2 regions of the Paenibacillus sp. SSG-1 genome follow, and region 2 is predicted to be linked to the other one. Evidence: riboswitches for the same ligand, from Rfam matches in the RefSeq annotation. Region 2 holds a riboswitch; the other holds the start of a gene.

Region 1 (7,218 bases), 5.5 Mb from region 2:
AAATGATTAATTTTCACCTTTCCAGTGCCATTCCGCAGGCTAATATTTTTACCTAAGATAGTTTGAAGAGTGTGACCATTATCTGGATCTCGATACGCAGGAATAACAGTTCTGTGATTCGTACCCGTCGTCCCCACTTCCCGCAGCTCATTCAACCCTTTAAAAGCGCTTGGCGCCTTCGTTTGCGTCGTCTCGTAACGCTGAATGATCACCGCCACCTCCGCACGCGTGGTCGTTTTGCCACCGCCGAAGCTGTCGTCCGGGTACCCGGACATCAGTCCCGTTCCCAGCATGACCGATACATACGGATAGTCGGCCTTGTTCAAGCCACCTTTGTAATACTCCGTCACCGGAACGATGGTGTCCTTCGTGTCCTCGAGCGCCTGCTTATACTCTCCGTCACGGGCCGCCAGTCCCGAGGCCATCCACTTCGCCATTTCCACCCGCGTCAGCGGAGTGCCCGGCTTAAAGCCGTTTGTGTAATCGGCCGGACTGAAAAAGCCTTTCCCTACTGCCTCACTCACTTCCTTTTCGCTCCAGTTCCCGGCCAAATCGGAAAATGCCGCAGCTCCGCCAGCGTTTTCGTTTGTCGACACCCTGGCCAAAATCGCCGCAAATTCAGCCCGTGTAACCGGGTCATTTGGTCTGAATTTTCCGCTGCCGTCTCCTTTCAGGTAACCTTTGGATACCGCATCGTTAATGGCCTGATACGCCCAGTGGGACACAGACACGTCCTTAAAAGCCGCCGCCGCGGCAGCCGGCACTGGCTGCTCGATTGCTCCTGCTGTTCCAAGAATCATCACCCCGGCAAAAATGGTCATCAACATCGCTTTGAACATACTTCTTCCGCTCCTGTTCTCCTAAAATATGATGCTTTGCATTTACTAAATCTCTTAACTTCCCTGATCCCTTCTAACTTTCTGATTGTTTCCGATACCTAGGTACCATCTAACTTACTGACTACCAGGTAAACTCCTGACTTCCTGGCTGTTCCAGACAACCTGTTACCAACTGAATTCCTGCTTCTTTCGTTGCTCTAAACTCTCTTGCTAAAAAATATGTTTTCTTAACCGACGGGACTGCTTGCCCACGCGTGGCCCTAAGCAGCCGCACCTCCTTATGTATTCCTGTGAAACTTCTTTCCTATTTAGCATAGGACTACTTGCAGTATACTACAGGATTTTCGCAAAATTTGTCATTAATTATCACTATACATCATCACTTCAATTATATGGGTTTAATGGATATATAAGATACGTGTTCTACAAGTAGTTTTACGTCGCCCGACACAAAAAAACAAAGCAGGAATGCATTCCTGCTTTGCCATGTGCTTCATGCCAAACGAATAACTTTATATTGTCCGTACTTTTATCAGCTAGAACAAGCAATGTTTAACGACGCCAATCCTCTAATTCCCCGAAAAAGCGCCCGCCTGCACCTCACCGAACCGGTTCGGCCGGAACGCTCCACACCACTCCGGCAGCGGCTTGCCCTCCACGCTATCGGCGATCAGCGCGGCCGTGACCGGGCTGAGCAGGATGCCGTTGCGGTAATGACCCGCGGCCACAAAAATATGGCCGGCATCGTTCAGTCGCCCGATCAGCGGCCGGCCGTCCAGCACCGCCGGGCGCAGTCCCGCCCAGCGGTGAAACGGCTGCACCTCACCAAGAACAGGCAGCACTTGCTTGTTCCACTCCGTCAGCCGCCGGATCCCTTTGTCCGTGACGGACGTATCGAACCCGGCGATATCCTCCGAGGCGCCGCAGACGAGCGTTCCGTTTGCTTTTTGGACCAGGTACCCCTGGCTCGTGAACACCAAATGCCGAAGCGGCTCGCGCTCCTCGTTCCAATTGTAGGCGCAAATTTGCCCCCGGATCGGATGTACGGGAATCCGGATGCCGAGGGGTTCCGACATCTCCTGTACCCACGCACCGGTGCTGATCAGCAGCCGGTCCGCTTCAAACCGCTCGCCATTTTGCGCCCACAGCGCAACCCGCTCCCGCCATTCAGCCAGCTCGATCCGGCCAAGATGCTCATGAATCTGCACGCCGGAGGCCAGGCAGGCCCGCTTGACCGCTTCCGTCAAATCCGGGGCATACACATGGCTCTCCACCGGAGTCCACAGGGCGGCTACTGCTTCGCGGGTCAGTCCCGGCTCAGCATCGAACAGCTCGCTCCCCGTTAATATTTCGCCACCGGAGCCCCAGCTCCGCTGCCATTCCAGCCGGCTCTCCAGCGCCAGCAGATCCGCCTCATGCCTCACCACGTATAGGCTGCCGGTTTCGGCATATTCAAAAGGAACGCCGGAGATGTCCTTCACCGCCTGTTGCCACTGCGGATACAGCGACAAGCTCTCACGGCACAACCGGAAGAATTCGTCCGGCGACTCCACGTTCTCCGAATACGGAGCGAGCATCCCTGCCGCCGCGCCGGAGGCCTGCCCGCCGCAGGGTCCCTTTTCAAGCAGTGTGACGTTCAGGCCGCGGCGGCGCAGCTCCAGCGCGCTGGATAATCCGATAATGCCGCCCCCCATGACAATGATGTCTCCGCTCATTGTTACAGCCCCCTGTCCATCCTTTTTTATTCGATGACGAGCGATTCCAGGCCGCTGCTGGCCGAAGCATATTTCTTCTTCGGAATCCGCCCGGACAAGTAGGCCAAACGCCCCGCCTCAATCGCCAGCCTCATCGACCGGGCCATCATCACGGGGTCTTTGGCTTTGGCCACCGGGGTATTCATCAGAATGCCGGAGACTCCCAGCTCCATCGCGAGCGCCACGTCGCTGGCTGTCCCCAGCCCCGCATCTACGATGACAGGGACCGACAGCTCCTCCACGATCAATCCGAGATGGTACGGATTCAGAATGCCGAGGCCGGTCCCGATGGGCGCTGCACCGGGCATCACCGCGGCTGCCCCTGCCTCCTCCAGCTTTTTGCAGATTACCGGATCGTCGGAGATATACGGCAGTACCGTAAAACCTTCCTTGACCAATATTTCCGTCGCTTTTAACGTTTCAATCGGATCGGGCAGGAGCGTGCGCTTATTGGCACTAATCTCCACCTTGATCCAGTCGCTGAGTCCCGAAGCCCGCGCCAGCCGGGCTATCCGGACCGCCTCTTCGGCCGTTGTCGCCCCGGACGTGTTGGGAAGGTAGATGTATTTCTGAGGCTCCACATGCTGCAAAATCGAATCATCCTCCACCGAATCGAGATGGATCCGGCGGATAGCGAACGTCAGCACCTCGGTTCCCGAAGCTTTGATCGCCTCCATCTGCACATAAGGATCGGGGAACAGCCCGGTCCCCAAAAACAACCTCGACGACAGTTCCTGTCCGCCAACCTGCCAATTATCTCTGCTCATTTTTCCCTTCAACCTCCCGCTACGAAATGGACCAGCTCCAGCTTCATTCCAGGTACAACCGGAGTCGTCTCCCACTGCTCGATCTTCAGCACCTGTCCGTCCGCTTCCACCATGACCGGCCTGCCGGACAGCCCCAGCAGGCGGAGGACATCGGCTACCGTCTCGGCCGCCAGCTCCCGCTTTGTTCCGTTAATGACCAGTTCCATCCGCCGCTCCTCCTCTACCTTCAAGCTTGTGAATGAACGCCCGGCATACCGCTTCCGGGTCAGGGCTGCCGACGATCTCGCTCACCGCGCAGACGCGGCTCGCACCGGCCCGGATCACTTCGTCCACGTTGCCCAGCTTGATGCCGCCAATCGCCACAAACGGGATCTTGATGATCCCGGCGACTTCCCGAACGTACGAAAGACCGACCGGATCCACCACATCGGCTTTCGTAGCCGTCGCATAGATTGGCCCGACGCCGATATAATCCGCCCCTTCCGCTTCGGCGAGCTGCGCTTCTGAAATCGCATGGGTGGATATGCCGATGATCTTGGAGCCGACAAGCTTTCTGGCTTCCGCGATCGGCATATCGCCTTGACCGAGGTGAATCCCGTCCGCGTCCACCTCCATCGCGATATCAACGTGATCGTTCACGATAAAAGGAACGCCGTAGCGGCGGGTCAGCTCCCGCAGCTCCGCCGCCTTGCGCAGCAGCTCCTCTCTTCCGCTTGTTTTGTCGCGGAATTGAACGATGTCCGCGCCTCCCCGAATGGCTTGCTCCATCACGTCCACCAGCCGGCGTCCCGGATGGAACGTCTCGCCGGTAATCGCATACAGACGAAAATCGACCATGACTGCTTCTCCTCTCTTCCCTTTGCCTTTCCCTCCATTTCATGCCGGCTTCTATCATCGCGAAGGGTAAGCCCTCGCCCTTGCGAAAGCGCCCTCTTACCCGGTTAACACAAAAAAACCATTCGAGAAATACACGAATGGCACCGCAATTCGAATGATATTCTCTACGCCAGCATTACCTGGATCAGATTAACGGTCCGCAGCATAAGGCTGCCATCTCAGCCGGACTTCATCCAGCACCCGCATTCCTATTTAATTTCACAACCACTATAGCCCAAACTGCTGACTTTTGGCAATAGCCAGAGTGAGATCACCCGCATCGGAACGCCTATCTCATCCATAGCAGCGATTCTCGCAAAATTTCATATATTTGGGTGCGGCAAACTTCTTATTTTATCTCTTGCGTCATCACATATCGTCCCCGCCCGTGAATATAAATGTTTAACAAGCCAAAGTTTGTGCTGAGTATGGGAACATGGGAGGTGCCTGAACATGCCATCAGACGATCATTCGCTGTTTGTGGTGTCCAAGGAGGACTGGTCACTGCACCGGAAAGGGTACCAGGATCAGGTCCGCCATCAGGAGAAGGTTAAGGAAATCATCAAGCAGAACCTGCCCGACCTGATCACAGAAGAAAACATCGTGATGTCGGACGGTAAGCAAATCATCAAGGTACCCATCCGGAGCCTCGATGAATACCGTTTCATTTATAACTACCAGAAGCAAAAGCATGTCGGCCAGGGAGACGGCGACAGCCAGGTGGGAGACGTGCTGGGCAGGGATCCGGTGCAAAAGCCGGGTCAAGGCGAAAAAGCCGGCGACCAGCCAGGCCAAGACATTATGGAAGCCGAGATCAGCCTCGAAGACTTGGAGAACATGCTGTTCGATCAGCTGGAGCTGCCGAATATGAAGCCGAAAGAGCAGCAGGAAGTCGAAACCGAATCGATCACGTTCAACGACATCCGCAAAAAAGGCATGCAGTCCAACATCGACAAGAAGCGGACGATCCTGGAAAATCTGCGGCGCAACGCCACCAGCGGCAAGCCGGGAATTCACCATATCAGCCCAGACGATCTGCGTTACAAAACGTGGGAGGACGTCGTCGTTCCCCATTCCAGCGCGGTCATCATTGCGATGATGGATACGTCCGGGTCCATGGGCACGTTTGAGAAATACTGTGCACGCAGCTTCTTCTTCTGGATGACCCGCTTCCTGCGCCGCCAGTACGAAAAGGTCGACATCGTCTTTGTGGCCCACCATACGGAGGCCAAAGAAGTCACCGAAGAGGATTTCTTTACCCGGGGCGAAAGCGGGGGCACGATCTGCTCGTCCGCCTACCAGAAAGCGCTGGAAATCATCGACCGGCGCTACCCGCCCGCCAAGTACAATATTTATCCGTTCCATTTCTCGGACGGCGACAACTTGACTTCCGATAACGAACGCTGCGTGCGGCTGATTGGCGAGCTGCTTAAAGTCAGCAATATGTTCGGTTACGGAGAGGTCAACCAGTACAACAGGAGCAGCACGCTGATGTCCGCGTACCGGAATATCAAACTCGATCAGTTCATGTATTACGTCATCAAAGAAAAGGGCGAAGTCTACCAGGCGCTGCGTACGTTCTTTAAAAAGCAGGAAGGCGCACTGACCTAAGCCGAAACACCGCCTCATCAAACGCAAAGTTACGGCATATAAAAAGGTCGTTGTCCCGTTACGCTGAGTAACCGACAACGACCTTTTTGCATGGCCGGGTGACCTCTATATAGCATGACCCTCGATGTGCAGCCTTTTTCCCATAGTCGACTGATCCTGACTCCTGCCAAGCTCCTCACCGACGGCATTTTCATCATTGCCAATGTGCTCCTCATTGCCAGCGTGCTCCTTACGGCTGCCAAGTTCTTCACTCCCGCTGGGCCCCGCATGCACGACGTGCATGCTACGCACTATCCCTATGCTCCCTCTGTCTGCAGCCGGTCCCGAACCTCCATCAAGGCAAAGCCAAGCAGGTTCTTCCCTTTCCACAGCAGCGGGTTCAGGACCGCCTCGTCATCCGCGGCCAACCCAACGCCCCAGATCGAATCCACAGGACTGGCCTCTACCAGCACCCGCTGCCCGGTACCCAGCAGAAATTGCTTCAAATCGTCGTTTTGGGAAAATTTCGCTTCGTTTCCCCGGACCACAATGGAGTACCCTTCCCGGTCCCATACGGCCGGATCGAATCCTCTCACCTTCCGTCCCAGATCTTTGGCCTGCTTCGGATGCTTGGCTGCGAGAATCTGTTCTCGGATCTCTTCGTCACCGAACAGCCTGGCTTTCTCGGCCATCATATAGTGCTCGGCACTTGCATATTCCACACCGTCCACGGTAAACTTTGCTTCCCACCACTGACTGAAGCAGCTCTTCGAAATAGAACCGTCCGCCGCGGGCTGGTGCCCCCAGAAAAAAACATATTTCAGCTTAGTCCCTTTCCGGAATGCCTTCCGGAGTTCTTCCAAGGTATACATCCAAATCCCCCCTTTAAGAGCATCCAGCGTACTTAAGCCCCACAATTTAAAGGCCCTGTGATCCGCATGCCCATTGATCACCGCCTCAGGCATCCAGGCTGGCCGATTCCTTACGGTACGCTGCTCGTTCACCTCCCGGCTCAAGCGGAATATCCCATGGCGCCTTCCGGGAAGCGAAGGTACCCATCCCCAGCAGCGTCTGTCCGCGGGTCATGATATAGACTACATTTGCAAACTGCTCCTCCGGTTTCCAAAAGCGGCTGCCGGCCATAAATGCGATCAAATACTCTTCCCAGCTGCGGTAATGCTGCTGCACATACCCGGCCGCTTCCAATTTAATGGCCCAAGCCTCTTCCTTCGTCAAATATCCGTAAGCGAGTCCGATCCGGCTCAAGAAAATCGCCCAGCCGCCCCCGAAGGCGGCTATTTCTCCGGCGGGCAGCTGCAGCAAAAACGTCTGAACCACGCTCATCCGGGCATATTCCGGATAGTCCTTGGATGCCTCCATCCAGTTTTGCCG
Region 2 (7,218 bases):
TGCCGGCGTCGTCGCCGAAAAGATTCATTACCGGGTCTACGTGCTGTTCAGCTGCCTCATCACCCTGGTGCTGCTGATCGTGTTCCCGCTGATGGGCAAGGTATGGTCGGCTTTCGCGATCATCCTGCTGCTCGGGCTGTTCATGTCGGGGATCTTTTCGATTGCGCTCGTATTTGCGAGCAAGCTGCTGCAGGGCAGCGAAGAATCGACACCCAGCATTTTGATCGCCTCCGGCGGCGTCGGCGGAGCCATCCTGCCGCTTATCATGGGCTGGAGCCTGGACCATCTGGAAGTGAACCAGTCGGCATGGATGCTCGCGGTGTTCACTGCCGGCATGGTCGTGCTCAGCTTTGCGGCTTTCCAGCTGCAGCGGCGGAAGCTGGTTCACCAGAGCGGACTGCAGGGGCCATCAGGTGCAGGAAAATAAGCCATTCAAATTAAAAGCGGGCCAGCCGCCCCGCTTTTTTTTATTTTTGTATAACCCCTAAAAATATATTTACAGGTTATAAAAATACAGCTATACTCCAATTATAACTTGTAATACAAATTTTAGAGGTTATACAAAGGAGATGGATGACATGGAACTTCAAAAGCTTCCCTGGGCAGGCATTCGAGTGACGGCAGGAGCCACATCGGTGGTCATTGACCCGCTTTATCATTTTCCGGAAAGATACGCCAAGTCTCACGAACCGCTCTTCCCGCTTAACGAATACGGCCCGGCAGATGCGGTGCTGATCACCCATGAGCATGCGGATCACTTTGATCCCCAGGCCATCATCGATGCCTACGGGGCTGACATTCCCGTGTACCTCCCGCAGGAGAGCGTCCTCCTTGCCGAAAATAGCGGCCTCAACCGCGTAATCGGTGCTTCCGTCGGCGATGCCTTCCAAATCGGTGCGCTGAGCGCAGCCGCCACGTACTCCGTCGACGGGGTCGGAGACGTGCAGATCGCCTGGGCGCTGAGCGACGGCGAGCACCGCCTGCTCCACTGCGGAGATACGCTGTGGCACGGTTACTGGTGGAAGATTGCCGCGGCTCACGGCCCATTCGATGCGGTATGCCTGCCGGTGAACGGTGCCGTTCTGGAACGTCCTGATCGTCAGCCGCCCAGCGGCATGCCGATTACGCTGCTTCCGGAACAAGCGGCCGCGGCCGCACGCGTTCTCGGGGCCAAACGGCTGGTGCCGATCCACCATACCGCCATCCACCATCCGCCTGTATACCTCCAGACTCCCGATTGGCAAAATCGCCTGCGGACTGCAGTTGGTGATACAATGGACATAGCATTCCTGAACACAAAGGAAACGATTACTCTATAAAGGATGACGCATCATGGATAAATCCCCTTCCCGCAATGTGCTGGGAGGCGCCCTGTGGATCAATCTCGCCAATACGGTGCGCATGCGGGAGCACCGGGTCACGGATATGCTGGAGGAGCCAGGTTATTTAGACGAATGGCTTCACGATAATGAATTGCACGGCTTGAACAATACCGCAGGGGCAGCTTCAGCTGTGCCGCGGGAAGACCTGCTGCCCGAACTGCTCCGTCTGCGCGGCGTGTGCCGGCTCGTTCTAGAAGACCTGGACCATGGCGGTACCTTGTCGGATGAGGCATTCGCCGCCATGGAGGCCGAAGCTTCGCGGTTAGACGTGGCGCTTCGGGCTGAGCGGGATGCGCAGGGCACCCCCCTTCTCATCACCTACGGGCAAACCGCCGTCCAAGGCGTGCTGTACCCCATCGTCCGCTCCCTCTTCGAGACGCTGGCAAGCGTATCTTCGGACCGCATCCGGATCTGCGAGCATGACGACTGCATCCTGCATTTTGTGGACACCTCTAAGAGCGGCAAGCGGCGCTGGTGCAGCATGGACACTTGCGGCAACCGCCATAAGGCGGCCGAATTTTATGCGAAGAAGAAGCAGCGCGGGAACTAAAATAAGCCTGGGATCGTCTGATGGACATCCCGGGCTTTAATCAAATGAGCCTGTTGCGTTGTTCACTGCCCTTGATTTATATGGCGGACACTCTCCAGTTTAGCTCCTTTGTCCAACGACTTGTAGGAGTATGTCGATAAGTACGTTTTTCCGACCTCTAACAAGTTCCAAGTGTTTTCATTATCGACTTTAATTTTAAACGCTCCTTCTTCTTTACTATGGGTTTTCTCGGCGACAATCCAGTATGTCGAGCCAATGAGCTGCTTATCGAGTATCGTTATGTCCCCTCCACTGGATGTTGGCCCGGTACATGCTGTCAACATACACATGAAAAGCCATGCTGCAATTATTTTTTTCAAGACCCTCTCCCCCGTTCCTGACTATTTCAATACCTAACGAAGCCACCAAGCAGCCTATCATTTATAAACAATGATGTTTACATAAAGTTGCCTTACACCTCGGATTTAAATGCTATAATAGCCTTAATTTAGGGCAAACCCATTACTTATAAGTACTATGAAAAGGAGCTTATACATATGGCTAATAAACGTTTGGATCATGTCGGCATCGTCGTACGGGATTTGGAGTCAACCATCCGATTTTATACCGAGATCGTGGGCCTGGAGCTGAAAGGCAGGCTGACACACACCAACGGCGTGTTCCAGCTGGCGTTTCTCGGCTTCGGGGGCAGTAACGAGACGGAAATCGAGCTCATTCAAGGCTACAGCTACGACCTGCCGGCTGAGGGCACGGTGCACCATTTTGCGATCCATGTCGACGATATTCAGAAGGAATTTGAGCGGATCCAGGCGCTCGACGGCGTGGAGCTGATCGATCAGGAAATCGTGACCCTGCCGAACGGATACCAATATTTCTTTATCTATGGTCCGGAAAAAGAATGGATCGAATTTTTCCAGAGATAATCTGGAATCGGGCGGATGTCTGGACACCCCCATGGGGATGGACTATAATATGGGAGGAAAACAACCCGAAAACCTTATAGAATCCGGGGTGCTGGAATTGGCCGGCTGAGATTGTATCCCTTCAAGATACTGACCCTTTTAACCTGATCTGGGTAATGCCAGCGTAGGAAACCGTTTGTCACGGCATACAAGCCGTGCTGATCTTGCGCATATGAAGCGTCCCGTTTACGGGGCGCTTTTTTCATTCATACTAGTGAAAAACGGGATTACGCCTTGCGAATGCTTCGATGATTCAGTCACTCAGATCGGCTTACGATTCTAAATATAACGGGGAGAGGGGATCACCGGTCGGTGCTTCCACAGAGAGAACAAGAACGGCCGGACATCAAAGGAGAGAGAAAGCCATGAAGAACAAATCCATCGGCCTGCTGCTGGTCTGCATGCTCGTACTGGCGCTTGCCGGATGCGGCGGCAGCCAGAACAATACGGGCGGCGGAGAAGGAACATCCGCTTCCGACACCACGGCAGGCCAGGACAACACCGCAGCGAAGCCGCTGAAGGACGTCAAAGTCGTCCTCGACTGGACGCCCAACACGAACCATACTGGGCTCTATGCTGCCAAAGACTTGGGCTATTATAAAGAAGAAGGCTTGAACGTCGAGATCGTGCAGCCGGGCTCCACCGGCGCCGACGCCATGGTCGCTTCCGGCAAGGCGCCCTTCGGCGTAAGCTATCAGGAGAGCGTGACCCAGGCCCGCACGCAGGGCGTGCCGCTCGTCTCGATCGCCGCGGTCATCCAGCACAATACGTCGGGCTTTGCCGCACCGGTAGACCGGGGGATCAAGACGCCGAAGGATTTTGAAGGCAAAACCTACGGCGGCTGGGGCTCCCCTGTGGAAGAAGCCGTCATGGGCTCCATCATGGAGATCGACAAGGCGGACGTGAAGAAGGTAAAAATCGTCAATATGGGCGACGCCGATTATTTTACCGCCGTGAAGCGGGACATCGACTTCGCCTGGATCTTCTACGGCTGGACCGGAATCGAGGCGAAGCTGCGCGGCGAGCCGCTGGACATGCTGTATGTCAAAGATTATTCCGATAAGCTGGACTACTACACACCGGTTCTCGTAACGAACGAGAAGCAGATCAAGGATGACCCCGAGCTGGTTAAAGCGTTTATGCGCGCGACCGCCAAAGGTTATCAGTACGCGATCGACAAGCCGGAAGAAGCTGCCAACCTGCTGCTGAAGGACGTGCCGGACCTCGATAAGCAGCTGGTGATCGAAAGCCAGAAATGGTTAAGTCCTAAATATCAAGACGACGCAGCCCGCTGGGGCGAGCAGAAGGAACAGATCTGGAAGGGCTATTCCGACTGGATGTACGATCACAAGCTGCTGGACAAGCCGCTGGACGTGAAGAGTGCGTACACGAATGACTTTTTGCCGGAACAATAAGCAGCACATAACCTAAGAGATACCGTAACCTATGAAGAGAGGAAGTAGATTCGCATGGCCAATACGCTGTTAAGCATTCAGGTGATCCCGAAGACGCCGGGCAACGAAGACTCTTACGCCTACGTCGACCGTGCCATTGAGGTCATTCAGCAGTCCGGCGTGAAGCATGAGGTGCACCCGCTGGAAACGACGATGGAGGGCGAGCTGGAGGAGCTGCTGGACGTCGTGCGCAAAATGCACGAAGCTCTGGTGGCCGCAGGCAGCCCGAGTATCATCTCCCAGGTCAAAATCGCCCATAATCCCGGCGGAATCAGCATGGACAAGCTGACGGAGAAGTACCGTCCATGAGAAGCTGGTGGAAAAACGTATGGCCGCCCCTCGTGGCGGTCATCTTCTTTTTGCTCGTGTGGCAGCTGCTGACCTCCCTGTTCCATATTGAACAATGGATTTTGCCTGCGCCGAGCGACATCGCCCGGGAAGCCGCGGCCGCTTCCGGCGGCTTGTGGGAGCATGTATGGGCCACGCTGAAGCTGACCGTGTTCGGCTTCGCCATCGGAACCGCCATCGGGCTGGTCATCGCACTGATTCTGCATTTGATTCCGTTTTTAAAACAGGCGCTGTATCCGCTGCTCATTCTAAGCCAAAATATCCCGACCATCGCCCTCGCCCCCCTGCTGATGATCTGGTTCGGCTTCGGCCTCCTGCCCAAGCTGATCGTCATCACGCTCGTCTGCTTTTTTCCGGTGGCGGTCGCCGCCCTGGGCGGCTTGAAGCAGACCGATCCCGTCATGATGAACTACATGCGCATGATCGGGGCGGGCAAGGGCCAAATCTTCGCCAAGCTGGAGCTGCCCCACGCGCTCCCTTCCATCTTCTCCGGCATTAAAATTGCCGCCACCTACAGTGTCATGGGTGCGATTATCGCCGAGTGGCTGGGGGCCGACAAGGGCATCGGCTATTATATGATGCTGCAAAAATCGGGCTACCGCACCGACCGCATGTTCGTGGCGATCATGATCATCGTCGTGCTGAGCCTGCTGATGTTCGGGCTGATTGCGCTGCTCGAAAAATGGTTCGTCCGCTGGAAGCCGAAGCAGGGCTAGCGGGCCAGGCCGGAAAGGAGAAATACCGTGATGAATAAAAAAACCGCGCCCGCGCTGGAGATCGTCTCCGTCAGCAAAAGCTTCAAAGAGAAGCGCCGAACACTGCCGGTACTCAGCGACATCTCGCTGACCGTGGGCCAAGGCGAATTCGTGTCCATCATCGGGCCGTCGGGAAGCGGCAAGAGCACGCTGCTGCACGTGATCGGCGGGCTGACCCGCCCGGATGCCGGCACCGTCCGGATGAACGGCGCCGAGGTAACCGGGCAGCAGGGGCATATCAGCTACATGCCGCAGCAGCCCGCCCTGTTCCCTTGGCGGACGATCGAGGACAATGTGCTGCTGGCCCAGGAGGTGCACGGCCCTGTCAGCCGGGAGGCCCGTGAGGACGCGCGGCGCTGGCTCGCCAAAGTCGGCCTGGCCGGCTTTGAGAAGGCGCATCCGCATACGCTGTCGGGCGGCATGCAGCAGCGGGCGGCCTTTCTCCGCGCGCTGCTCAGCCCGCAGGAGCTGATGTGCCTGGACGAGCCGTTCAGCGCGCTCGATGCGCTGACCCGCAGCGACATGCAGCGCTGGCTGCTCGACATTTGGGAAGAGAACCGCCGCTCGGTTCTCTTCATTACGCACAACATCGAGGAGGCGCTGCTGCTCTCGAGCCGCATTTACGTCTTCTCGAGCCGGCCGGCCGCGGTGCTGCACGCCATCGACGTGCCGTTTCCGCGCCCGCGGCGCGAGGAAGTGACAGAGGCTCCCGAGTTTCTGCAGCTGAAGCGTCAGCTGAGCGAATGGATGCGCGAGGAGCAGCGAAAAATGCAGGCTGCACAGCAAGGAGGTTCACGCCAATGAGCGGCAACCACAGCGAAGTAAAACCCGCAAACGGCCAAGAGATGGTCCTCGACCGGGCAGCAGCGGCATCCGCATCGCCGGCGGAGGCGAATCGGTCGCCGCTCGCGCCCTTGATCGATGCCCATATTCATCTCGATACTTATAAGGAGCACGAGACGCAGGCGCTGCTCGGGAGCCTGAAAGATGCAGGCGTCGCAGCCGTCATCGGCGTGTCCATGGATTTGTTATCGAGCCAAGCCAATCTGAGGCTTGCCCAGGCTTGGCCCGGGCAGGTCTATCCCGCCTTCGGCTTCCATCCCGAGCAGCCGCTCCATGCTGACCGCGAGATCGACGCGCTCTTCGGCTGGATGGCGGAGCATGCGGACGACATGGTCGCCGTCGGCGAAGTCGGCCTGCCGTACTACTCGCGGCTGGAGGCAGCGGAAGCCGGACTTCCATGGGATAACGGGCCGTACGAGGCGCTGCTTGAGCGCTTCGTCCGTTTTGCCCGGGACCATGACAAGCCGATCGTGCTGCACGCCGTGTACGAGGATGCGGATATCGCCTGCGATCTGCTGGAAAAGCACGGCGTCTCCCGTGCCCATTTCCACTGGTTCAAAGGATCGGCGGACACCGTGCGGCGCATGGCGGATAGCGGATATTACGTCTCGTTTACACCGGATATCGCCTATGAGGCGGAAATCCAGGAGCTCGCGCGCCGTTATCCCGCCTCCCAGGTGATGACCGAGACCGACGGGCCTTGGCCGTTCGAAGGGCCGTTCGCCGGTCAGATGACCCATCCCCGCATGACCGCAAAGGTGGCCTCGGTATGGAGCAGTCTTCGTGGCGTCCCCCTGCCGGAAGCCAGGGCGCTGCTGCATGCCAATGCCTGCCGTTTTTACGGCCTTCCGTGCTAAATCAAAAAAGGGTCTGCCCGCTACGGACAGGCCTTTTTCTTTTTACAAAACCAGGATATGCCCTTAA

Evidence for each region. Region 2 has a riboswitch for thiamine pyrophosphate ahead of BCV73_RS26980 (ABC transporter substrate-binding protein). Riboswitches for the same ligand answer to the same signal wherever they lie in the genome.
Region 1: it holds a riboswitch for thiamine pyrophosphate, as region 2 does, so the genes downstream of both, thiE (thiamine phosphate synthase) here and BCV73_RS26980 (ABC transporter substrate-binding protein) in region 2, are expected to answer to the same signal.

What each region holds. Positions count from the first base shown of each region.
Region 1 covers NZ_MBRK01000001.1:384,543-391,760, reverse strand. The annotation lists gene BCV73_RS01990 (S-layer homology domain-containing protein) at 1-839, opposite strand, end outside; gene thiO (glycine oxidase ThiO) at 1,409-2,554, opposite strand; gene BCV73_RS01980 (thiazole synthase) at 2,581-3,360, opposite strand; gene thiS (sulfur carrier protein ThiS) at 3,369-3,566, opposite strand; gene thiE (thiamine phosphate synthase) at 3,550-4,197, opposite strand; TPP riboswitch at 4,342-4,451, opposite strand; gene yhbH (sporulation protein YhbH) at 4,690-5,847, shown strand; gene BCV73_RS34710 (hypothetical protein) at 5,953-6,138, opposite strand; gene BCV73_RS01960 (NADAR family protein) at 6,144-6,698, opposite strand; gene BCV73_RS01955 (DUF1266 domain-containing protein) at 6,784-7,218, opposite strand, start outside.
Region 2 covers NZ_MBRK01000001.1:5,879,399-5,886,616, forward strand. The annotation lists gene BCV73_RS26955 (MFS transporter) at 1-427, shown strand, start outside; gene BCV73_RS26960 (MBL fold metallo-hydrolase) at 579-1,319, shown strand; gene BCV73_RS26965 (CGNR zinc finger domain-containing protein) at 1,333-1,932, shown strand; gene BCV73_RS26970 (hypothetical protein) at 1,995-2,291, opposite strand; gene BCV73_RS26975 (VOC family protein) at 2,469-2,855, shown strand; TPP riboswitch at 2,930-3,042, shown strand; gene BCV73_RS26980 (ABC transporter substrate-binding protein) at 3,260-4,309, shown strand; gene BCV73_RS26985 (thiamine-binding protein) at 4,364-4,657, shown strand; gene BCV73_RS26990 (ABC transporter permease) at 4,654-5,412, shown strand; gene BCV73_RS26995 (ABC transporter ATP-binding protein) at 5,443-6,255, shown strand; gene BCV73_RS27000 (TatD family hydrolase) at 6,297-7,151, shown strand; gene BCV73_RS27005 (hypothetical protein) at 7,215-7,218, opposite strand, start outside.